3 regions of the Peribacillus sp. NPDC006672 genome follow, and region 3 is predicted to be linked to each of the others. Evidence: riboswitches for the same ligand, from Rfam matches in the RefSeq annotation. Region 3 holds a riboswitch; each other region holds the start of a gene.
The links. Region 3 has a riboswitch for cobalamin ahead of ACQKKK_RS13395 (energy-coupling factor ABC transporter permease). Riboswitches for the same ligand answer to the same signal wherever they lie in the genome.
Positions count from the first base shown of each region.

Region 1 (8,367 bases), on a different contig from region 3:
ATTTGGCGCTTTTACTTATGAGTTTCGACCTTTTACTTGTGAATTTGACGCTTTTACTCGTGAATTGGACTTTTCTCATGAAATTTGACGCTTTCACTCGTGAATTTCGGCCTTTACTCGTGAATTTCAGCTTTTTACTCGTGAGTTTCGGCCTTTTACTCGTGAATTTCGGCCTTTTACTCGTGAATTTCGGCCTTTTACTCGTGAATTGGACTTTACTCGTGAAATTTGACGCTTTCACTCGTAAGTTTCGGCTTTTTACTCGTGAATTTGACGCTTTTACTCATGAGTTTCGACCTTTTACTCGTGAGTTTGACGCTTTTACTCGTGAATTGGACTTTTCTCATGAAATTTGACGCTTTAGTTTTGGCCTTTTACTCGTGAGTTTGATGCTTTCACTCGTGAGTTTCGGCATTTTACTCGTGAATTCGGCGCTTTTAATCATGAATTGGACTTTTCTCATGAAATTGGACGCTTTCACTCGTGAGTTTCGGCTTTTACTCGTGAGTTTCAGCCTTTTACTCGTGAATTTGACGCTTTTACTCGTGAATTTCAGCCTTTTACTCGTGAGTTTGATGCTTTTACTCGTGAGTTTCGGCCTTTTACTCGTGAATTGGACTTTTCAGCCTTTTACTCGTGAGTGAAGCATTTGCTCTGCATGAAAGTTAGTTCCGATCTTAGCTACATCTCCAATGATCGGGAATGCTTAAAGAAAGCGGTAATTTTGTATGGATATCGCCTTTAGCCGAGTTAACTTGTGCTTGTGTGATAAAGAAACTTCCGGTGAGATCGGCACCGCTTAAATCAGCGTCCCTAAAGTCGGCGCCGATAAGGTCAGTCACTCTCATGTCAGCTTCCCTGAGGTCAGATGCAATAAACAAAGCTCCTCTTAAGTTCGCTCCCCTAAGATCAGCACCTCTCAACTTTGCACCGATAAGGTCGCTCCCCCTACCTATTTTGTACTGTTTTTTTTGACTTTTCTTAAATGAAACCTTTGCACGTACCAGTTCACTTGTGCGCAGTAGTAAATCATTAACGGTCGCTCTATGGGCTGGTACATTTAGTGCCAATAGAGACTTTGGTCTTTGCTTAGTAAGATATTCCGTGTCTTCAAAAGCAGCCTGCAAATCTCGATGAAGTGGTTTCGCATCTACTAAATTCAGTGCTTCATTTAAGTAGCAAAGCATTTCATGTAGTTGTTGCATAATAGGAAATACATCAAACATTTCCTTTGCTGACGCTGGGTTGTCTCTCCAATCGTTTCCATCATAAGTGAGTTGAGATACCTTTTGACCGGCACCAAAGCATTCATATACCGTGCAGCCCCTAAATCCTTTTGCTCTGAGGTTTTCATGGATGCCGCAACGATAATCTGATTGCAGGTTTGAACATGGTTTACCTCCATCTTTATCAAATGCAAAATCAGCAGATTTTGCATAAGGCAAAGCTACACAGCACAAACCAAAACAATTCTCACAGTCTGCACGTAAATGATTAAGAATACTATCATTATTCGTTAATTGATTAAACAATCCTTACACTTCCTTCTATTATATAAAACCAATCCTTTTTTGTTTTCTTCTATAAGATAGACTTTAGTTCTTCCCATTCTTCAAGTGAAATTTGTTCGGTCATATGTTTATATGCATCAGGGACTTTTACCGAACACATAAGTTCCAGGCTATTGCCATCAGGGTCAGTAAAATAGACAGAAGCGTTTCCTTGGTTCGGACGCACAAAAGGTTCAATGGTTTTTCTTTTTCCAAAAGGGACGACTTCAATTTTTAGAGATTGAAGCCAAGTTAACGAATTTTTCATATTTTCATAAGATACCCGAAAGGCGATATGCCTTAGTGATGGGTGGTACGGAGTTTGATATTCTTTCCCTTCCCATAGGCCGACCCAGCTTTTGTTTTCCTCTATCCAAAAGAAGGCAGTATCTTCATCCCTCCAAGCTAGTTTCAAGCCTATTTTCTTATAAAAATCGATTGAGATGGTCAAGTTCTTAACGGGTAAATGGGCTTCATATAAACCTTCTATCATATTACATTCTCCTTTCTCCTAAAATCTTCATTTAAGATACAGCCATACAAATAATTCAAGAAACCGATCGCATTATCCTTCTGTTGTATTAAATTAAAAACGTGAATAAGGACACGTTTCATACGTGTCCTTATTCTGGATCAGCTTCCACCCGGGTTTAAAACTTTTCGGGGTAAAGTCCTTCCGCTACTGTCCGTAAGGCTAGGGGGGCACGAATCCCTTCAGCGCCCGCTGAAAGAGGAAGCACGATGATTGCTTTATTTCGAATGGCCGGCACATCCGCCAGTTCACTTTTATTTAATAAGAATGCTTCTTTTTGCTTTATGGGGATATCGCCATAATCAATGATGGCAATGACATCCGGATTCCGATCGACGACTTCTTCCCAACTGACCTCAGGCCATCCCCCTTCCGTATCGCCAAAAATGTTCTGGCCGCCAGCCATTGAAATGATCCCGTTCATGTAATTATTTTTTGCTGCCGTTTTCGGAACTTCTTCACCGCTGTCATATACGAAAACGTTTTTGGGCTTTCCTGCCGCTTCGATTTTTACTGTAGTTTCTTTTATATCCCGTTGCATCTCTTCGATGAGGTCCGCTGCCTTTTCTTCTACATGAAAGATACGGCCAATATTCTCAATATCTTTATACACATCTACCATTGTCGGTGTTGACGTATTGGAAGACTCTTGGATATATGTATTGATTCCGGCTTCTTTTAGCTCTTGGACGGTTCCTAACGTTTGTTCCGTAAAGGCGCTTTTCCAGCCTGCATATGCAAAATCCGGCTCAGCTTCAAAGAAAACTTCTTTTGATGGGTATTCCTTGGAAAGCACAGGCACCGTTTCATATGCATCTTTATATTTCGGCAAAATTTCGTCATCCAAATAAGCCGTACCTGCCATTGAATCCTGTAATCCTAATGCAAGCATGATTTCCGTCGCATGCTGATTTAGCGAAACGGCCCGTTTGGGGGCCTCTGCATAGGTGAATTTATGACCCAGATTTGTGATGACCACCTTTTCTTTTCCACCTTTTTCACTCTGATTGCCTCCGCCCTTTGAAGCTTCCTCGGAGTTATTGCAAGCAGCCAATATCATCATTGCCAATAAACTGATGCTTAATAAAATCTTTCGGTAACCAGTCATATATTACCCCTCGTATCTATTGTTATTTTATATATGTGCTAAAAAGGTGATATGCGTTTTTTGCGTGACGGGGTGTATGCCGATTTCCGTCTCCACCCCGAACACCTTCCTTATCATTTCTGTCGTCAATACAGCTTCCGGTGTTCCGGATGTGATTACTCTGCCATTTTGGATGACGTATATATGATCACAATACATGGACGCCAAATTTATATCATGCAGGGCCGTCAAGACGGTAATGTCCAGTTTTTTTACAAGGTCCAGCAATTGGAGCTGATGCCTGATGTCTAAATGATTCGTTGGTTCATCCAGGATGATGATTTTCGCTTCCTGGGCAAGGGCGCGCGCTATGAGGACACGTTGTTTCTCACCACCCGACAAGCTCATGAAACTCCTGTCTTCAAATCCATTCATTTCGACACGAGATAAAGCGTGATTGACGATTCGTCTATCTGTCGAAGTATCTCCCTGAAATAACCGCTTATGAGGATGCCGTCCCATCCAAACCATCTCTTGTACACTAAAGTCGAAGGTCAGGGATGTTTCTTGACTGACAACCGCCATTTCCCGGGCTGTTTGTTTCGGTGAAAGCCGGTAAAGGTCACGACCGTCCAGATGAACAGATCCCGTATGCGGCTCCACAATCCGGGAAACATTTTTTAATAGAGTGGATTTCCCGCTCCCATTCGGACCGATCAGCCCGACGAACTGCCCAGTTTTTATATGTAGAGATATATCCTCAATGATAGGAGTGTCCAGAATTGAATAAGACACTTCTTCAATTGCTAATTTCACTTGCCCCCACCTCCAAATGAATATGAACTTCGCCGCAAAAGCCAAATGAAGAATGGCCCTCCGCACAGTGCGGTGACAACGCCAATCGGAAGTTCTTGAGGTGCCAGGACTAGCCGGGCACATACATCTGACCAAATGACGAGGATCATGCCAATCAATATGCTGCATGAAAGAACTCGTTTATGGTCTGTCCCGACCAATAGCCGGGATAAATGCGGTACGACCAAACCGATGAACCCAATCGAACCGCTTACAGCCACAACGGTCCCCGTAACAAGGGACGTAATGATGATCAGAACTTTACGGAAGGCTTCCATATTGACTCCAAGCGTCGCGGCGACTTCTTCGCCCATCAATAAGATATTGAGGGAGCGGGATTGTACGATAAGGAACAAGGAAACCACAAGCACCACAACTGCTGGAATCGGTATGTATTCCCATTTTGCACCTGCTAAACTGCCCATCATCCAAAACATCGCCTCACGGATGCCTGAATCTCTTGGTGCAAGTGTGACAATGAAATTAGTGACAGCCGACATGATCATCGAAATGGCTACACCTGCCAATAATAGCCTTGTCGTTTGGATTCTCCCTCCCACTTGAGCCAATAAATAAACGGAAAGCATCGCAGCCATGGCCCCCAGGAAGGCACCGAATGATAACGCATATTGTCCGAATATAGGCAGCGCCCCAAAGAGAATGACAAGGGTTGCAGCAACAGAGGAACCAGATGAAATGCCCAGAATATACGGATCTGCAAGTGAATTGCGCACCAATGCCTGGATGACGACACCCACTACGGATAATCCTGCACCTACCACCGCACCGAGCAATACACGGGGCAGACGGATATCCCAAATGATCCGCTCTTGTGCGATACTCCAATTCACCTCCAAAGAATCACCGAGAAAAGGCAGATGCCCTAAGGCAATCTTCCACACTGTTATTGCTGACATCTTAACTGGCCCAAGGGTAACAGCGAATGTAACGGATAATAAAAGGATGCACAGCAAGAAAAATAGCAGGAAACGAAACCTGCGTTTGGCTTTTCTCTCAAAATGAGGTTCTTCAAGCACATCCCCGCTCTCTTTCAATGAGCTTCTAATCAATGACTCTCCCAATGATGAACTCCTCCTTCAAAAAAACAACACAAAAAAACCCCATCCTTTTAACAAAGAATCGAGTTACGAGTATAAGCAAAAAAAATACGGAAGGACCTAAGTCCGTCTTTTCTCTCTCGAACACCTCTCCTCTCAGCGAAGGAAAAATTGGTGATGCCTACTAGGTAGGTCTCCTGGCTTCCAGATCAACATTTCCTTTCGTCTTCCCTGACTGACTGTCAAGTGACATCCTGAAAGAAAACTCCTTGGTTACAGTGGCGCGACCACTCGGGATTTACACCCGATTCCCTGTTACCCTTTGTTCACACAAAGGCACCCAGCGGCAAATATATGAATTCCTCGCAAAATTTCCCAAACATTAATACAACGTTAGTATAGTATACTCCCCATCTTTTCTCAATTAAAAAATGGGAATGCCGTCTATTAATAGAGGAATATGGATTTATAGGTTCTTACTATAATGGTAGAATGTTAGCTTTTGATCGGTATCCGCACTAATTTTCTCATTAATCGAAGTCCGTTCAAAACCGTTTTTCACTAAAACCTTTTGAGAGGCCAAATTGTCGCTTGTCGTTTTGGCATGTATTTGAGTCACATTCAATTCCGGCGCAAGATTAACCAAAAGCTTTAACGCTTTATTCGCTATTCCCCTTTGCGTATACTTCTCCCCAATTCTATAACCGACATGGGCCGTACCATTAATGGGGTCGATATCCACAAGATTAATCCTGCCGACGATAGTGCCTGAACCATCCTTAATCAGATAAAAAGAAGATATTGCATCTTCTTGTTCTTTTAATAATTCCTTATGCCTGACTTCAAACGTTCCAAAGCTATAATAATCATCTCCCCGGCCTGGGACCGTTTGTTCAAAAAATGTTCTGTTATTGCACTCAAATTTAAATAACTCTTGTGCATCCTGTTCATTAAGCCTATCAATGTATATATCCATCATTCCTTCATCCCTTTCCAAAAACGCTAAGCATATAAGAGCTGATATCTTCCATACCTATCATTCAATAAAACCAAGGGCTTATCCTTCCTGATAAATGGATAAAGAATATTTTTTTGATCTTTCACTGCTGTCAGCATACCTTTCATTTGGATAACACTGTAACAAACTGATAAATCGTGCTACTCTCAATACCATATCATTCCAAATGCTATGAACCCATCATACCCACTCCACAAATAGTTGAGAATAAATCTTTTTACATACGTTGTATAAGGTGTAAAAGCTTTTACAAAAAAATAAGGGGAATCATGATCATGAAGTCTACCGAAAGAAATTTTATCGAGCGGCTGCAACGCCAAAAAGAGGATGCATTGGAATTTATAGTTGATACCTATTTGCCATTAATCAAGGGGGTCACATATAAAATTCTCTCCCCCCTTAAGAACGACGGAATTATTGAAGAATGCATCAATGATATTTTTCTCTCAATCTGGAACAATTCGAAAAAGTTCCATGGGGATAAAACAGATTTCAGAAAATGGATTTGTGCGATCGCTAAGTTTAAAGCGATTGATTACTACAGAAAAGCCATGAAGAAAATGGAGCTTACGTCAGGTTACACAGAAGTAGATTCAGAAAAATCTGTAGAAGATGAACTAATTATATTGGAAGACAGAAAAGAACTGCTTCAGTTAATCGATCTCTTAGAACCTGTTGATCGGGATATTTTTATTATGAAGTACTTTCTAGGTTTGAAAAATGAGGATATATCGATAAAACTCGGGTTGAGCAAAGCATCAATAGACAATCGTATTTATAGAGGGAAAAAGAAGCTAAGTCAAAAAGCTACGAATCTTAAGTTAGGAGGAAGCTTCGTATGAAGGATATTTATGAATTATTAAATGATATGGACATAGACGAAACTGAATTTAAGGAAATGGAAGTCACCGAACTAGAAAAAGCCAAAATCAAAAGATCACTCAAAAAATCAATAAGCAAGAAGAAAAAAATGAAGCGTTGGCAGAAGAATGTATTGGCTGCTTCCATTATATTCGGATTATCCACCGCAACGATTGGATTCTCGTTTACCGCTTCTGCTAAAAGCATTCCTTTAATAGGAGATATTTTTAGCTTTTTAGGTAATGGAAATGATGATAACAAGAATACTGGAAAGGGTCTTTACGGTGATTATAAGGCCTACTCCAATGAAATTGGCCTTACCGAAAAAAGCAATGGCCTTACTTTCACGATAAATGACGCCATTTATGACGGAAAAACGGTAACCATCACTTATACTATTGAAAGCGAAGAAGATTTGGGGGATGGATCATTCTATATTCCCGGCCCGAATATAAAAGAAATGAAAGCCCAAGCAGGATCGGATGGAGTTACAAAAGTAGCTGATAAAAAATATGTAGGCTTATTAACGGCTAGTAACTTAGAAGATCTTAAAGAAGATAAGGTAAATATAGACTGGGATATAGACAGCATCAGTGTTACCGACATGGATAAAGAGATAAAAGGAAATTGGAACTTTGCCTTCTCTTTAGAGGCAACCGAAAGCAACGAAAAGGTCATCAATAAAAGTTTAGATCAATATGGAGTAAAGGTTTCCGTTGAAAAAATCGCGATATCACCGATGTCATTTGTCGTTCACTACAATCAAGAAGTTTCCGACTTGGTTAAAAACATGTGGGATGACGTCTATGTTGAATTGACCATTAAAGATGACTTAGGAAATGTTTACTCTGGTCAAGGCAACGGGGGAATGGGTTTGGGTTCCTATAATATGAGCTGGAGTAAAACCTTCCAAAAAATTGATCAGAATGCTACGAAACTGATTGCAACTCCTCATTTGTCGTTACGTAATTTCACCTCAGAGAACCATGGGGAAGTAACCATAACAGAAGATGGTGAAGAAAAGGTGTCATCCTTCCCATCAAAACAAAAAAATGCTCCTAAAGAGTTTGTATTGGATGATATCATGATTGATTTGAAGAAATAACAATTTCAACTATAAGAGGTATACTGAACCCTTGATCCGAGAGCGGAAAAGGTTCATGTATGCCTCCTTTTTATTGTTCCTTCTAATCCAGTTCGTGAATATGGATATATACATGAATCCCTTCAAAAGTCAAAAATAAATTATTTTCTTCTGGTAAAAAATCAACAGATGATGTATCATAGTCTTCAGATATTCATTATTCACATTTGGTTAATCGGAATTAGGAGGAATAGATATGATTGGATATGTGTTTTTAAACCTTGCTATAATGCTCGTTCTTTTAGGCGTTTTATTTTACATG
Region 1 covers NZ_JBNNOR010000022.1:43,511-51,877, forward strand. Annotated here, with positions in the region: gene ACQKKK_RS23485 (hypothetical protein) at 18-356, shown strand; gene ACQKKK_RS23490 (hypothetical protein) at 444-644, shown strand; gene ACQKKK_RS23495 (pentapeptide repeat-containing protein) at 678-1,532, opposite strand; gene ACQKKK_RS23500 (VOC family protein) at 1,582-2,043, opposite strand; gene ACQKKK_RS23505 (ABC transporter substrate-binding protein) at 2,201-3,190, opposite strand; gene ACQKKK_RS23510 (heme ABC transporter ATP-binding protein) at 3,218-3,985, opposite strand; gene ACQKKK_RS23515 (FecCD family ABC transporter permease) at 3,982-5,061, opposite strand; cobalamin riboswitch at 5,253-5,440, opposite strand; gene ACQKKK_RS23520 (GNAT family N-acetyltransferase) at 5,549-6,061, opposite strand; gene ACQKKK_RS23525 (sigma-70 family RNA polymerase sigma factor) at 6,376-6,942, shown strand; gene ACQKKK_RS23530 (DUF4179 domain-containing protein) at 6,939-8,066, shown strand; gene ACQKKK_RS23535 (L-cystine transporter) at 8,302-8,367, shown strand, end outside.
Region 1: another riboswitch for cobalamin. It lies ahead of ACQKKK_RS23515 (FecCD family ABC transporter permease); the one in region 3 lies ahead of ACQKKK_RS13395 (energy-coupling factor ABC transporter permease).

Region 2 (8,367 bases), on a different contig from region 3:
TGTTTCTAAGTTCGATTTCAAGGAAAAAGCCGAAGCGGTCATCATTGATTTTTCCCATTCTAAAATATGGGATGCTTCTGCAGTCGGCGCTGTTGATACGGTTGTCCTTAAATATCAGCTTCAAGGTATACCTGTCCAGGTGCAAGGCCTAGACGAGGAGAGTTTGTTATTGCTCGAAAAACTCGCCACCTCAGAAAGTAAAATATCTTGAAGAAGTAAAGTTCTGCTGAATAGAAACTTTTCAAACCGACAAAATAGATAACATGAAATATTTCCTTTTGAAAGGAGCGAAAAGCATGACATCCGAGCAGGATTATACAGCAGCGAATCTGTCACCAGATTTATTGAATGAACTGAAAAGTTTTGAAAGCAAACTCGCCGAGGAAGCCAATAAAGAATTGATTGTCATCGCCTATGAAAAAGAAAAGGAAACCTTAAATTAAGAAAAAAGACTCAAACACCTTTAAATAGATGGTTGAGTCTTTTTTTGATGTACAGAAAAAGAGGGCCCAAAGTTTTTAATGAGCACTCCTTTTCCTATATTATTTACTGAATACGTCCGTTAAGACCGGAACAATTTGTTTTTTACGCGATACAACGCCCTCTAAGACGGCAATGTTATTGTTCAATGAAACGTCATATGCCTTTTCCACTGCATCAGCCGCTTTTCCAAGAGCCAAGGCCACAGAATCATTGGTCAAGATATCCGTTACGACGAATAGGAATAAATCCAATTCCTTCGCAGCGATGACCGATTCAATGGCTGCTTCTATTTCGGCTTGCTTAGCAAGAACTTCGTTTGGATCTACAGCATTGACCTGAGCTATCTCCACTTTAGCCATTCCCATGGAGAATTCTTTTGCATCAAGAGTGATTAACTGGGCAATCGTCTTGTCGCTCAAGTCAGCTCCCGCCTTCAACATTTCCAAGCCATATGTTTCAGCGTTGACTCCTGCAATATCAGCCAGTTCCATAGCTGCTGCAACGTCTTGATCTGTGCATGTCGGGGATTTGAACAATAAAGAATCGGAAATGATGGCAGATAGCATAAGTCCGGCGATTGCTTTAGGGACTTCAATGCCGTTTTCTTTATAGATTTTATTTAAAATGGTTGCCGTACAGCCAACTGGTTCCGCACGGTAATATAAAGGATCGCTTGTTTCAAAGTTAGCGATACGGTGATGGTCGATAACTTCCAGCACACGGACTTGGTCAATATCTTCTGCACTTTGCTGGCGTTCGTTGTGGTCGACCAGGATTACGCCATCCGCTTCCCCTGCCACTTTTTCCACAAGGCGGGGAGCTTCGAATTTGAATTGGTCCAACGCATATTGAGTTTCACCATTCACTTCACCCAGACGAACTGGTTCAGCGTTGATTCCTAGCTGCTTTTTAAGATCTGCATAAGCGATTGCTGAACAGATTGTGTCTGTATCCGGGTTTTTATGTCCAAAAACTAATACTTTTTCCAAGATTTTATCTCCTTTTTCATAAATATTTTTCCGCGAATCCCCTTATCGCAATAAGGGAGAGTCACCATTACTATACACTTTATTTTAACACAAAATCCCGTAAATTCAGTGCTCGAATTACCCATTCCCCAATAAAATCTTTCATTCTCTATCCCTCTACATTCACTTTGTCAATAGATAAGGGTTGGTTTTTTTCAAATATATTAGTTGAATTATCATCGTATATGGCTTACGATAATATAAGCAGAAATACTAGATATTGATTACATAAACAACAATAATAACTATATATAGAATATTTTATAATCCAAGGTGCCAGTGATGGCTGAAAAGGGAATCCGGTGTAAACCCGGAACTGTCCCCGCAACTGTAAATGTGACGAAATGAGAAACCACTGTATAGCTCTCTATATGGGAAGGACTCAAAGTAGGATGATCATGAGTCAGGAGACCTGCCTTGATTTTTTCACGTTTCTTATTCTTCGGGGATTGAGATGATGAAACGATAGTATAATGGCTATTTTTTCATGGTTCTTTTATTCTATCGTTTGATCCGCTCAATCCATTGGGCGGTTTTTTTATTTTAACGGAAGTTTACAAGGAGGATTATTAATGACTCAAACATATAACTCTACCATAAGCGAAAATGACACCGAAACGAATTCAATCCAGCTTGAGATGTTATCAAAGGAATTCGAAGGCCGTCTCGATATGGAAAAGTTCAAAAAGCGTTTTATAAAATGGCTTGATCGCAAAAGTGACACAACCGATGAACAGGCATCAAAAAAACTGATTCAGCTCGCTCTTGAAAGTGTGGATATAGATGCTCCCGATTGGACGTTTGTTGCTGCAGCAGAACTATTGAATACGATGTATAGGGATGCACAGGCCAATCGGGGTTATGAAGGCATGAGTTATGGCCCGTTCTATGAACTGATCACGGAACTCTCCCAACTTTCAGAAGGCCAGCGTTATCCCATTTATAAATCAGAACTGCTAGCTTCTTATACGAAAGCGGAAATTGAGGAATTGGGTTCGGTGATCGACCCGGAAAAGGATAAATTATTTTCTTACATAGGCATCTACTTATTAAACGATCGCTACCTAGCCCGCCCCAAAAAAGACAAGGTCTACGAACTGCCTCAAGAGCGCTTCATGATCATCGCGATGGAAATCATGCGAATGGAAAAAACGGAGCATCGCCTTCAACTTATAAAAGAAGCTTACTGGGCTATGTCCAACCTTTATATGACTGTTGCGACGCCTACTCTATCCAATGCAGGTAAAACGCATGGACAGTTAAGCTCTTGTTTTATCGACGCAATTGAAGATTCCATTGACGGCATCTATCTATCTAACTACGATGCCGCAAAAGTATCAAAATTCGGCGGCGGTGTAGGTCTTTACGTTGGTAAGATTCGTTCGCTTGGTTCTGATATCCGAGGTTTCTCTGGAAACAGTTCCGGCACTACTCCCTGGATCCGACTATTCAACCAGACAGCTGTCAGTGTCGATCAATTGGGGCAACGTAAAGGTGCCATCGCGATTTACTTGGATGCCTGGCATAAAGATATCATGAGCTTCCTTGATTTGAAGACGCAAAACGGGGATGACAGATTAAAAGCCCATGATATTTTTACAGGTGTATGTATTCCTGATTTGTTCATGGAGGCTGTACGCGACAGAAAAGAATGGTATCTTTTCGATCCGCATACCGTCAAGCAAACCCTTGGATTCTCACTTGAAGATCTTTATGACGAGAAGAAAGGCGAAGGAAGCTTCAGGAATCATTATGCACTTGCTGTCGAGGCCGCAGAAAATGGTACACTTCCAAACTATAGCTTTGAAAAAATCAATGCGATGGACATCATGAAAAGCATCATGATTTCTCAATTAGAAGAAGGCGTACCATATATGTTCTATCGCGATGAAGTGAACCGGAAGAATCCTAATAAACATAAAGGCATGATTTATTGTTCTAACCTTTGTACGGAGATTGCTCAAAACTTAAGCCCTTCGACGATCACGGATGAATATGAAACAGAAGATGGAGATGTCGTTGTGGTCCGTAAAAGCGGCGATTTCGTTGTCTGCAACCTATCATCCATTAACTTGCCCCGTGCGGTGAGCAGCGATGTTTTGGAGAGGTTAATTCCCATTCAGATCCGGATGCTGGATAACGTCATTGATGTGAATAATCTTCCGGTCAAGCAAGCATCCATCTCGAACAAACGTTACCGGGCAATTGGTTTAGGAACGTTTGGATGGCATCATTTACTTGCCACTCAGAATATTTATTGGGAATCGGATGAGGCTGTTCACTATGCCGATGCTTTATACGAAAAGATCGCTTACTTAACAATCAAAGCATCCAACGAGTTGGCCAAGGAAAAAGGATCCTACCCATATTTCGAAGGATCAGATTGGCATACAGGGGAATATTTCGAACTTCGTGACTATACAGATCAAAAATGGATGGATTTAAAAGCAAATGTGCAGGAACACGGTACCCGTAATGGATATTTAATGGCTATTGCCCCCAATTCATCGACTGCTAAGATCGGTAATTCAACGGATGGAATTGATCCTTTGTATGAAATTGAATTTTACGAAGAAAAGAAAAACTTCAAATTCAAGGTGACCGCACCAGGCTTGACGCCAAATACGTATGAATATTATAAAAAGACCCGCTTTAATTTGGACCAACTGGAGAGCATCAGGCAAAATGCAGCCCGCCAACGCCATATTGACCAGGCAATCAGCTTTAATCTGTATGTACACAACACAATCAAAGCGAAGGTCCTATTGGATATCCATTTAACGGCGTGGGAATCCGGGTTGAAATCAACGTATTATGTTCGTTCGACTTCTTCCGAATATGACAATGCCTGCGAAAGCTGTTCTAGTTAACGACGATCATAACCTTAGTAATCTATTCTTAAAGGAGTTTTCACGAATGACCAATCATATAAAAAAGATCCGGATGCTGGAACCAACGCATCCAACTAAAGCGACCGGTGTTTTCAAAGGAGAAGCTTCAGGCTTTCTCCTTTGGAACGATATTCAGTATGAGAAATTCTATGATACCTATACACAGCTCATCAATAACTTTTGGAAGCCTTCGAGCGTGAACATGATTCAGGATAAAAAGCAGTGGGGAGAATTGGACGAAGATATACAGGACGCTTTTCTTGATATCCTTACGATGATTGCTGGAATGGACAGTCTACAAACGCCTACTTTAGTAGAAATCCTTCGGTACATAAAGGATCCTGCGGCAAAAGCTATCCTGGCAAACATGGCCCAGCAGGAATCCATCCATAATGAATCCTATTCCTATATCCTTGCTTCCCTGATACCGGTAGGCAAGCAAAAACAGCTTTTCGACCGCATTAAAGAACATCCGGAAGTGATTAAGCGTAATCAACCGATCGTGGATGCCTATCAAAAGTTCGTGGACGATCCAAGCCCTCAGCATTTATTCGAGGCACTGATCCATTCAACGAACCTCGAAGGGATTTATTTCTATCTGGCTTTCGCCTTCTATTATAATTTAGGACGCCAGAACCTTATGACCGGCTCGGCTACGATGATATCCTATATCCATCGCGATGAAATGGTCCATTTCGATTTCATTGGAATGCTCGTTCAAATCTTGATGTATGAATATCCAGAGTTAAATAATGAAGAAAACACGAAATTCATCTATACAACGATTGAAAAAGCCGTCGAACTCGAAAAGGAATGGTCTGAATATATGCTTGAAGATATCCAAACCAAAGCCGATCTCGATTTGGAAGAGTTCAATGAATACATCGAATATATCGCCAACAAACGGTTACGTATGCTAGGCCTTGAAAACTTGTATAAAGAGTATAGCGAAAACCCGATGCCATGGATCAAAACGTTCGATGATGAATCAATCGGCCTTACCAAAACCGATTTCTTCGAACAGAAATCAAGGACCTACAGTCAAGTAAATGCCAGCAATGGATTCGATGAGCTATAAAGTTGCCATTGTCTACCATTCTGCCGGAGGAAATACAAAAGCTCTTGCTGAAGCCATCGCTTCCCTATTACCTGGAGCTGGACTATTTCGAATGCATGAATTCGATTTACGTACATTGCCGGATTACGATGCATTGATCGTCGGTACCTATACATGGGGAAATGGAGAGCTGCCTGCCAAATCAGCAGCCCTTTACAAAGAACTGGAGCAGCTGCCTATTGCTCATCTGAAAACAGGAGTCTTCGGGACTGGTGAAACAAACTACAATCATTTTTGCGGGGCGGTCGATCATTTCCGTGACATGTTATTTGCCAAGAGCCAGTTATTGGTAACACTGAAGATAGAACAGATGTATCAAGAATCAGACTTGCCCAGGCTTCAAAAGTTCGCCTCGCTATTCCAGAACTGACTGAAAGGGATATGCATTTTCGCATGTCCCTTCTTTCAGTTGTTTTTTTAAAAAATTGGCATCCAATATCATAGTAAGGGTAAACATGAAGTATAATGATGGAAAAAAGGAGATATACCATGACTGATAATATTGTCCAGCTCCTCCCTATCCTGTTTATGTTAGTGCTTGTCGTATTCGTTATATTCATCGTTTTTTTCCTGGCAGGGCATTATAATCGTTCTAAACGAATCGAAGAAAAATTGGACAAAGCATTAAGGGGAATGGCCGAAAAAAATGAAGAATAAACGTGGTTTCCCTTACAGGGAAAAATAAAAAGACTCCAGTATCGGAGTCTTTTTTTATATGTGTTCAATTATTTTTGAACGTTAGCTGCTTGTGGTCCACGAGCGCCTTGCTCGATTTCGAAAGAAACTTCTTGGCCTTCTTCAAGAGTTTTGAAGCCTTCGCCTTGGATAGCTGAGAAATGTACGAATACATCGTCTTGGCCTTCAACTTCGATGAAACCGAAACCTTTTTCTGCGTTAAACCATTTTACTTTACCTTGTACCATGATAGTTCCTCCTGTGTTTGGAAAAATCCATTTTATTACTATTTTTGGTTCTGGATAATGTTTCAAGAGGAATCCTATAACAGTAAATCCTTCTATCAAACTTATTCCGAACAAAAATAATTACTCATATTATATCATGGAAAATCCAAAAAAAACAAGATTATCGTAGTAATTCCACCGACAAATTATCCTAAAATTCTACATTTTCCGCTTCTTGCTTTGACGGAAACCTTCGTCCAATAAGTAGCGCTCCGCCTCTACTGGACTCTCGAAACACTCCTCAAGATTCGACCCTGAATACACGTTCCAAAGCTGGTCTTCCCTTTCAAGTGAAAGCTCTTGCTTTTCACGGCCAATCCATGTTCCTTCCAACCTAGCGAACTCGTTTTCCTCTTCTTCGATTTCAACAGGAGGTTCAGAAAGATAATCCATGCTTTTTTGGATCAATTCTTTTAATTCCGCTTCATTATAGTCACGGATATTGATAAATCCTTTACGGTCAGTATCTTTTTTTCTCATATGGCCAGCGTAAACGAATCCATTTCCATTGGGATGCAAATGCTGAACGACTATCTTTTTCTCCTGGGCACTTTCTGGGTAATGGAAATTCACACGCCCCAATGAAACGTCTTTTCGCTGTAATTCCGGAAAAGTTTCAATGATGCTCAATTTTTCTTCAAATGTTAACAAATTTCTTCCTCATTTCATTAGTTCATATTGTTTGTCGATTATAACACAGACTGATAAGAAACAATAATCTCCCTTTTCCTTTATAATGTAATGAAAGGAAGTGATATGATTTGATCATGAAAATTCGGGACTTGGATTCCGATTTTGGCCAGCAGCTTTTTAAACTTCAAAAAAAATCCTATAAGGTGGAAGCGGATTTGATCGGCTTTGCCGATATCCCTCCTTTATTGGAAACATATGAACAATTCATACATTGTAATGAATCGTTCATATGCTTTTTAGAAGGTGATGCCTTGGTTGGAGCGGTATCCTATACAAAAGAAAATAGACTAATACGGATTTGCAGAATGGTCGTTCATCCCGATTATTTTCGTCAGGGTATTGCGGATGCCCTTCTGAATGATCTTCAATTACAAGGCGGCTGGGAAAAGATATCCGTTTCGACCGGTAAAATGAACCTGCCTGCACGGAAGCTATATGAAAAAAACGGCTTCATCCATAAAGAAGACAAAGAAGCCGCACCTCATCTTTTCATAAGCATATTTGAGAAACAGCATTCATTTTATGTACGTCACGACAAAAAGCATCATAAATGAGATGACGATGATCACAGCAACCCATAGCCAAGCCAATGTCATATTCCCGGAGTCCATGGCGACATAAATCGCGGTTGGTATGGTCTGTGTCTGTCCGGGGATGTTTCCGGCAAACATGAGTGTTGCCCCGAATTCCCCCAATGCACGTGCAGAACTCAATATGGCACCTGTGACGATGGATCTGACTGCCAATGGAAGGGATACAAAAAGGAACAATCTCCACTCGCCTGCCCCGTCAACTCTTGCTGCATTTTCGATTTCTTCATCGATACCTTCAAAGCCTGTTTTAGCGGATTGATACATAAGCGGAAAAGCTACCACGGTGGATGCAATGACCGCCGCCCACCAAGTGAACATTAAGGGCTGATCAAAAACCCTTTCAATGAATTGGCCTGGCATTCCATTCTTCCCAAAAATCACAATCAATAAAAAACCTACGACAGAAGGTGGCAGAACGAGCGGCAATAAAAATGCTGTTTCCAACAGGACTCTTCCCCTGAATTGCTTTTTTGCCATCATTCGCGCCAGGATAATCCCTAAAATGAAAACAAGGATACCCGCTAGTCCCGCTACCTGTATCGATAGCCTGACAGGTGACCAAAAATCCCCGGTCATGGTATTATCCGCACATCCATGTAA
Region 2 covers NZ_JBNNOR010000002.1:432,767-441,133, forward strand. Annotated here, with positions in the region: gene ACQKKK_RS05495 (SulP family inorganic anion transporter) at 1-211, shown strand, start outside; gene ACQKKK_RS05500 (hypothetical protein) at 297-443, shown strand; gene ACQKKK_RS05505 (manganese-dependent inorganic pyrophosphatase) at 543-1,472, opposite strand; cobalamin riboswitch at 1,766-1,945, shown strand; gene ACQKKK_RS05510 (ribonucleoside-diphosphate reductase subunit alpha) at 2,084-4,381, shown strand; gene ACQKKK_RS05515 (ribonucleotide-diphosphate reductase subunit beta) at 4,428-5,480, shown strand; gene ACQKKK_RS05520 (flavodoxin domain-containing protein) at 5,452-5,889, shown strand; gene ACQKKK_RS05525 (hypothetical protein) at 6,009-6,176, shown strand; gene ACQKKK_RS05530 (cold-shock protein) at 6,245-6,442, opposite strand; gene ACQKKK_RS05535 (hypothetical protein) at 6,641-7,132, opposite strand; gene ACQKKK_RS05540 (GNAT family N-acetyltransferase) at 7,249-7,728, shown strand; gene modB (molybdate ABC transporter permease subunit) at 7,690-8,343, opposite strand.
Region 2: another riboswitch for cobalamin. It lies ahead of ACQKKK_RS05510 (ribonucleoside-diphosphate reductase subunit alpha); the one in region 3 lies ahead of ACQKKK_RS13395 (energy-coupling factor ABC transporter permease).

Region 3 (8,367 bases):
TCGGTGTCGCAAACTCCAAGAAGCACGTTTCCACCAAAAAGCCGTCATCCATTGCCGAAATCATATTTTTAATAAAGTGAAGGACTTCTTCATTTCCTGAAGCCAAGCGGCTTCCGTGTCCTACGAACAAAACTGCTTTCATTTACTTTCCCCCTCTTAATTAGTCTTCACAAGGCGCAGGCTCTATGTTTATTTTGGGAGCAATGTCCTGATAAGAAAAACTCTGAATCTTTTTTGCACGTTTAAAGTATTTAAAAAGGCGCTCATTTGGATGGGCATTTTGCGTATACTCCTCGACAATGTCCGTAATCAGTTCAACAAGCTGTTCCGGTTCAATGCCTTCAGCAACCGGCTGACCTGGATGGGCTGTTCTTCCAACCGGCTTAGCTCCAAGAAATAAGTCGAACTTCCCTTTTCGGAAGACAATCCCGATATCATCCATTACAGCACTATAACAAGCCATTCCACACCCATTAAAACCGATGTTCAGTTCCTTAGGCATTTTCATTCCGCCAAGCACCCGGTGAATTTCATCCGCATAAGGAATGGATTCCGCTTTTTCACCATCACAGAAATCACAGGCTTTTAATGTCAGTACATCCCCAATTGGTGATAATAAAAAGTTTGCTGATTGCAATTTTCCAGTAATAACCTCTGGATCTGTTGTAGGAATCTTTAAAACGATTTTATGATTTGGCGTGTATTCCATCGTTCCTTTCTCTCCAACAACTTCTGCAAGTGTCATCATTTGTTTGGGAGTAAATTGCTTGTTCGCCACACCTGGGCTAACGGCAAGCTCGAATACCGACTCAATTTTTTGCTGAACAGCTGGCGTAATTGATTGCTGGACTGTTTGACCCTTAACTTTTATGAGTGCTTCCATTGCCACTTCAAAAGAAGTGCGCTTTTTTTCTGGGGCTTTTGTAAGCAATCCAACTCCGCCAGTCGACTCGGTGTACGCTTCCTGCATAGATGCCGTTTCTTGATCTAATGCCCACGGTTCCGCTTCTTTTTGCAGACGTTGATGCGGCTTCAATGGTTGCTTTTCCGAATTCAAAGTATATTTCCTCTGATAGCCTCTTGGTGTGATGATTTTATCATCATATAAAAAGGTGGATGAGTTACCAATAATGACGGTGGTCAACATTCCAATATCGTGATTCAACATATCTTTCAAATTGGTTATGATAATATCCTGCCTATCGCGATATGCACTTTTCACCAACCCTACAGGTGTATCGGGCGAACGGTAGCGAAGGAGAATGTTCTGTGTTTCAACAATTTGCCTAGTCCGCCTGCCGCTACGCGGGTTATAAAGTGCAATGACAAAGTCTGCCATCGCAGCTGCTTCAACCCTTTTAGCAATAAGTTCCCAAGGCGTTAAATGATCACTGAGGCTGATGGTACACGAATCGTGCATGACAGGTGCCCCAAGTAAAGACGCACAAGAGTTGATTGCAGAAATACCAGGGATGACTTCAATGCCCACTCCAGTATCTTCTTTCCACCCCTTTTCAATCAATACTTCATAAACCAACCCTGCCATCCCGTAAACTCCGGCATCACCACTGGAAATTACAGCCACTTTCTTTCCCAGCTCCGCTTGTTTCACTGCTTCCTGAGCACGTGATACCTCTTCAGTCATTCCCGTACTAATAATCGTTTGATCTGTAAGCAGTCCCTGAATGAGTTCAACATAGGTTTTATAACCAATGATGTAGTCACTTTCTTGAAGGGCTTCGACAGCGCGTTTGGTAATGTGTTCAAAATTCCCTGGCCCAAAGCCGACGACGAATAATTTACCGTTAGTACTCATTAAGACATCTCCTTTTACGATTTGTTCTTTGAAATACCCGTATGAGCAGGAAAATCTGGATTAGGGGTCATTTCCCCATCACTGAATTGGTAGATCATCTGGGGCACAAACTCCCCATCATCAATATTATTTACAATCTTCCGACCGTAATCAGGGGTATCCACCCGAAACCATTTCCCTTGGGGATACGCAATCACAACGCAGGCGTCCTTACATCTTCCGTTACAGCGTGTCCTGGTTGTATGGATTTTCATATCCATTCCCTTTGAAGTAATTTCATCGCGAATCGCTTGGGTTACTTCTTCCCCGCCTTTTTTCATGCAACTGCTGCCATTGCAAATCAACAGATGCGTATTTGTACCCTTCAAGTTCCAAGTAGTCATCTTCTTCCTCCTGAGTTCAGGGAAAAGGCAAAATAAAAAACCTTAACATAAGAGTTAAGGTTTTAAAAAAACTATATGAATGAGGAGCCCTCAGCAAATATGCTGAATCTCCCAAAATCGTCATAGTCCTTCTACCTTTCCCTCCGAAAAGTATCATACAATTTCAAAAGCAGGTTTCCTGGCTTACGCTTCATTTTACTTTGTCCCTTCCCGGCATTAAGCCAGTGGTCATCGACAATTTCATCAGCGTTTACAGTAGCGGGGGCTGCATCGGATTTTCACCGATTTCCCTATTATCTCTTGATAATTCACACAAGAGCACTTTTAAAATGAAATATTTGGTTTTATTATACATTTCTAGCTAACTTTATCTATCATATAACAACTTTAGCAAAATTCAAAGTTTATTCCGACTGTTTAGAAAAGTTTAATAGGGTAAATCCAGCTCCACGCCTCGCTTCTCTGCGTTATTAGTCCCCCCAAAAAAAAAGAGAGTGTAGCTGGATTTATTTCTTTATGATAAACTAAACGAGATTTTTCAAAATAATTACATAAGTTTTATGGTGTTGAATTTCTCGGAAATTCAGCTTAAAAGGGAAGCCGGTGAAAATCCGGAGCGGTCCCGCCACTGTAAAGGGAAGTCCTATTGCCTTAAGGTTAATCCACTGTCAAATGAGATGGGAAGGATGTAATGGGATGATGAACCAAAGCCAGGAGACCTGCCATGAAGCGTGAAACTGTTTCAACCTACGAGGATGGGTGTGCGGATCAGGCAGAATAGCCCGTGGTTGGTTTATGCTGAGGAATTCCTGTTCATTACGCACTTCTTTCTTTTTAGAGAAGTGCTTTTTATGTTGTGCGCCGCTTTTCTTCAAAAGCCTTGTTCAAAAAAATTAAAAGTGCTGAAAGGAGAAAGAATGAAAAAAGCCAATTGGAAAATTCTTTATTTTGTCGTTTTACTGCTTCTTGTACCAAAACGAGTTATGGCCATGCATATTATGGAGGGATTTTTACCGATTGAATGGGCCATATTCTGGTGGGCCATTACCCTTCCATTTTTAATCTTGGGTTACCGGTCCATCAGGTCCAAAGTAAAGGAAAACCCGGAAACAAAAATGATACTCGGCCTATCTGGAGCATTTGTATTCATATTATCGGCCCTGAAGATTCCTTCCGTTACGGGAAGTTCTTCACACCCTACAGGAGTTGGTTTGGGTTCCATATTATTCGGACCATTGGCCATGAGTGTCGTGGGTTCCATCGTTCTGTTATTTCAAGCTGTATTACTGGCTCACGGAGGATTGACGACATTAGGTGCCAATGCATTTTCCATGGCTGTATGCGGACCGTTCATTGCTTACTTTGTCTTCAAGGGCGCAACTAAATTGGGGTGGTCTTTTTCTCTTGCCGTTTTCTTGGCAGCTGCTTTTGGAGATTTAGGAACCTATGTGGTAACTTCCGTTCAACTTGCTCTTGCTTTTCCATCCGAGGTAGGGGGATTCATGGCCTCATTTACTAAGTTTGCAGGGATTTTTGCCCTGACCCAAATTCCCCTGGCAATCAGCGAGGGATTATTGACAGTCGTTGTGATGAATTTCTTAAAAAAATACAATCTAGGCGAATTGAAATTGCTGCGAGTTTTATCTAAGGAGGCCCGTTAATATGAAAAAAAGTTTACTGCTGCTTTTCCTGGTCGTCATTCTTGCAACCATACCGTTAATCACCCAACAAGGAACGGAATTTGGCGGTGCAGACGGCGAAGCTGAAGAGGCCATCACTAAAATCCATCCGGAATATAAGCCATGGTTCAACAGTATTTGGGAGCCGCCAGGTGCAGAAACAGAAAGCTTATTATTTGCGCTGCAAGCTGCAATCGGAGCTGGTTTCATTGGATATTTCATTGGCGTAATGAGACAAAGGAATAAGCAAGCCAAACAAGCAATGCCCGAAGAATCCAAGCATGTTGCTCATTGATAAATATGCCTATTTCAATGGGCTAAAGGATGTACATCCGTTGGAAAAGATGATTTTTGCACTCTCCCTTTTGCTTTTTTCCTTAAGTGTAAGGGATATGGCCGTTTCGCTCATCACTTTTACGGTGATGAGTGCTTTAATCATTTTTGCGGCAAGAATCCCACTTTCTTATTATCTGAAATTACTCTTGTTACCGGGGTTCTTTATATTATCAGGTACAATTACCATCCTTTTCTCTTTTACAAGTAAACCCACTCCGATATCTAATATATGGCAGTCCTGGGAAGTCGGAAACTGGCAAATATTCATCAGTGATGACAGCATTGGTACAGCCATCAATTTGACCACTGTCGTATTTGGCAGTATAAGCTGTTTATATTTCTTAACCTTAACAACACCCATTACCGTCATTCTATCCGTGCTGCGAAAACTTAAAGTGCCATCCTTATTGATCGATTTAATAGAATTGACCTATCGCTTCATCTTTATTTTTTTAGATACAGCTGTGGCCATTCACCTATCACAAGCTTCACGACTTGGATATGGCTCGATAAGGCAAGGCATTCGATCTCTCGGGTTACTAATCTCATCATTATTTTTGGGAGTATTCCAGCGCTCTGGGCAATTGACGATGGCCATGAACGCAAGAGGATATCAGGAGAACCTATCATATATCGATGATACTTACACCTATTCCTCCCGCAATTGGCTGATCGCCATTATCATACTAGGAAGCTTAATCTTTATTTATGGATATATATAAATTGGAGGCAATTTAAAAATGGAAGAGCATATTTTTAATATAGAGGGCCTCACCCATCAATTCGCAGATGGAACGTTCGCTATAAAAAATCTTTCACTAACGGTTCAACAAGGTAAAAAGATTGCATTATTAGGCAATAATGGAGCCGGCAAATCAACTCTGTTCCTCCATTTAAATGGTCTTTTACAACCAACATCAGGAACAATCAGATATAAGGGCAAGAAAATTAAATATGACCGTAAAGCATTATTATCATTAAGAAAACAAGTCGGAATCGTTTTTCAAGATCCCGATTCACAGCTTTTTTCCGCTAATGTGCAACAGGATATTTCGTTTGGACCGATGAATTTAGGATGGGAAAGAAATGTAGTCCACGAGAAAGTACAATGGGCGATGGCTCAAACGGAAGTAACGGAATTGAAGGACAGACCCACCCATTTTTTGAGCTTAGGGCAAAAAAAGCGTGTCGCCATTGCAGGGGTACTAGCCATGGAACCCGATGTCTGGCTCTTGGACGAGCCTACCTCTGGACTGGATCCTTATTTCTCCCGACAAATCATGTCTCTGCTGGACAGTATTCACCACCCTGACAAAACGATAATTCTATCAACTCATGATGTTAATTTGGCCTATCAATGGGCTGATGAAGTCGTTGTCATGAACGATGGTAAGGTCATATACCAAGGGGACCCTGTATCCGTTTTTCATGATGAAGACGTTCTGATGAGGGCACATCTGGAGAAACCGTGGGTTTTTGAAATGTTTCAAGCCCTTCTTAAATCAAGGATACCCTCAGAAAAAGACCTTGTCCCAAGAACGAAGGAAGAGTTGCTTCAAAAAATGGAGAGAGAAAGGATTTATTAATTAGATATCCCCTAGCTTGTTTCATAAAGCTAGGGGTTTAAATCGATATTTACTTAAAATATCAGTCGATAATTCTTGTTCCTAAAAAAAATAAAAATTACTTCATTTCCTTTCTTCCTCAGATCCTTCTTTTTTAATCTCAATATCCTTTCCATTTACATCATCAATGGCTGCTTTTATCTCGCCTTCCGCATAAGTATCCGAGACTTGTTCGTGGGTTGTAGCCAATCCCGAAGATACAGCATCTTCCCGTTTATAATCACTGACATCATATATTCTTCCAGCAATTTCTGAAGATTCATTTTTTGATTGCTTGCTATCCATAGTTTTCACTCCTAGTTTTCAAATTGTCCAACCATCGATTGACAGCAGTACTAAAGACAAAGGTATTTTGTGTAAAAAACAAAACAATATTCAATCATGATAGAAAAAAGAGGAAAAAGCCTGACTTTGAGGTGACCCCCAAAAGTTAGAGTTTATGTATTAAGCTGTTAATTGGCTGGTATGAAAATGGTTGCAGTATTAGCAATCGAGGAGCATATTGATCCAGCTCTTCTCCGTCCTGCTTCTACCATCACATTTAAGGATGAAGAGGAAGAAGTACAACATGTGTTACCCCTTACGATGGTTTATGAGTCCGGTTCAATTCTAAAAACGTTTCAACCTCTTTTTTTCCATATTGGATTTCATATTGACGAATGCGATTTGCTGGCCGCCATACTTTCCACCATATCTCGATTTGTATTTTGAAAACGAATATTATTTTTGAAGAAATCACAATGGAGCCAAAACATGAGCCACAATTAACTTATTTTAAATTAACGAATTAGAGTATAATAAAAAGGCGTAACAAGGATTAGAGTTAATAACTAATTCATAAATTTCACTCAAACCAAAATCATATTGTAACTTCATCTTATGAAATTGTTTTCCAAAGCTCCAATGGGAATAACGTGTTGGCATACTTTAAGCACCGAATGTATAAATGATTTCACTTGGACAAATTTCGTATCTCATCAGTTAAAAATCCAGTCCCACTCCCTTAGCAATCTCCGTTATTTCATCAATCGCCCTACTCAAAGCCTCTTGTTCACCTACTTTCTCATTGTTCCCCCTTATTCCTCTTCTCACATCCTATAAAAAGAAGGCTGTTTTCGCATACTTTGTTGCTATTTACCAAGTAGTACGGTGTGGTTGATTTCCCCTCCAGATGCTCGCTTTCCGCGGGGCGGGCGGTGAGCCTCCTCGGCGTAAACGCCTGTGGGGTCTCACCTGTCCCGCTGCTCCCGCAGGAGTCTCGCACTTCCGCTCCAATCAACCTTAAATAGTTTCGTTTTAAAAACAACAATCTTTACGAAAAGAGCCAAAAAGAAAGAAGAAAATGACTAACAACCATATTAAGTTAATTTTTTTGACCTTTGAAGTAGTGAAAAATTCCCCACATGTAATAAATAGTTACCCTCTTTCCGTACTAACTTTTTTTTCTCGATCTCTCTTTTTTTATATCCATACAAACTTCAAAAAATAGCCTTTCTAGATGAATTTTTTCCTCTACATCTGTTACTACTTCATTTAAGCGATTAAATGCTTTAATAATATGTAAACTGTTATTGATGAGTTGTTCTTCTTGTAAATTCTTAAATGCCTGTTTTGTTTCAGGTGAATATTTAGTGCGTGATAGCTTAATTTTCTTAAAAATGTCAAAAATCCTGTCCTCAGATAAGTACGGGCTATAAGAAATAGCTAAAACTAACTCAACTATTCGATCTTTAAATTCCTCTAAATTTTTAAGTTGCTTAAGCTTATCTTTAACGCTATTTACATTGCTATCATGCCTTATCGTAAATATTGGCTCCTCACCCTCAGGTATTGCACCAAATTCATTACCATCCTCATCTTCCAAACGAAAACGGTACTCTAAGGAAAAAACCTTTTCCTTAATTTCATTATTTGTCAGGATTAAACCAAAGTATAAATTTCCAACTCCCACAATTTTTCTAGGGCTCATTGCATCGAACATAATGACAATCTCTGAATCACTTATATAAGCCTTATCTAATGCGTACCATTGATGAGTAGCCTGTGCATGATTATGTAATGCTAATAGTGTCAAATAAATGGCAAGATGATTGTCGTAGTTATTGTATCTAACCGATGTAACTCCCCTAATTAGCCATTCTTCATTCTCTTCAATTAGTCGATACTGGAATTCTTTCAGCGGCTGTAATTTACAAAGTTTCCGAGTAGTATCAACCAATAGTTGTTCTAAATCATTTTCTAAACAGTAAGAAGAGAATTTTCCCATTTGAAATGCCATATCCAAATACTCATAAGTAAATCGATAGACGCCTTCCGCATTTAAAGAATCCTCTGTAAACAGCAAGACTAATTGTTTATTGGAAGAGACCTTATCTATAAAGACGTTTTCTAGCTTTTCTTTAATATCTAACTTTCTGTTATCAATTTTAATAAATTGTTCAATTAATTCTTTACTCCCAAGAATACTGAGATAGTTATTCAAATCCCCGTAATCCTCCAACGGGAATTCTTTTAGGATCTCATCATCT
Region 3 covers NZ_JBNNOR010000007.1:139,020-147,386, forward strand. Annotated here, with positions in the region: gene ACQKKK_RS13380 (sirohydrochlorin chelatase) at 1-142, opposite strand, end outside; gene cobJ (precorrin-3B C(17)-methyltransferase) at 161-1,816, opposite strand; gene ACQKKK_RS13390 ((2Fe-2S) ferredoxin domain-containing protein) at 1,831-2,199, opposite strand; cobalamin riboswitch at 2,351-2,540, opposite strand; cobalamin riboswitch at 2,744-2,940, shown strand; gene ACQKKK_RS13395 (energy-coupling factor ABC transporter permease) at 3,117-3,860, shown strand; gene ACQKKK_RS13400 (energy-coupling factor ABC transporter substrate-binding protein) at 3,862-4,173, shown strand; gene cbiQ (cobalt ECF transporter T component CbiQ) at 4,160-4,936, shown strand; gene ACQKKK_RS13410 (energy-coupling factor ABC transporter ATP-binding protein) at 4,955-5,800, shown strand; gene ACQKKK_RS13415 (YozQ family protein) at 5,903-6,124, opposite strand; partial or broken gene ACQKKK_RS13420 (SpoVR family protein) at 6,447-6,919, opposite strand; gene ACQKKK_RS13425 (hypothetical protein) at 7,272-8,367, opposite strand, start outside.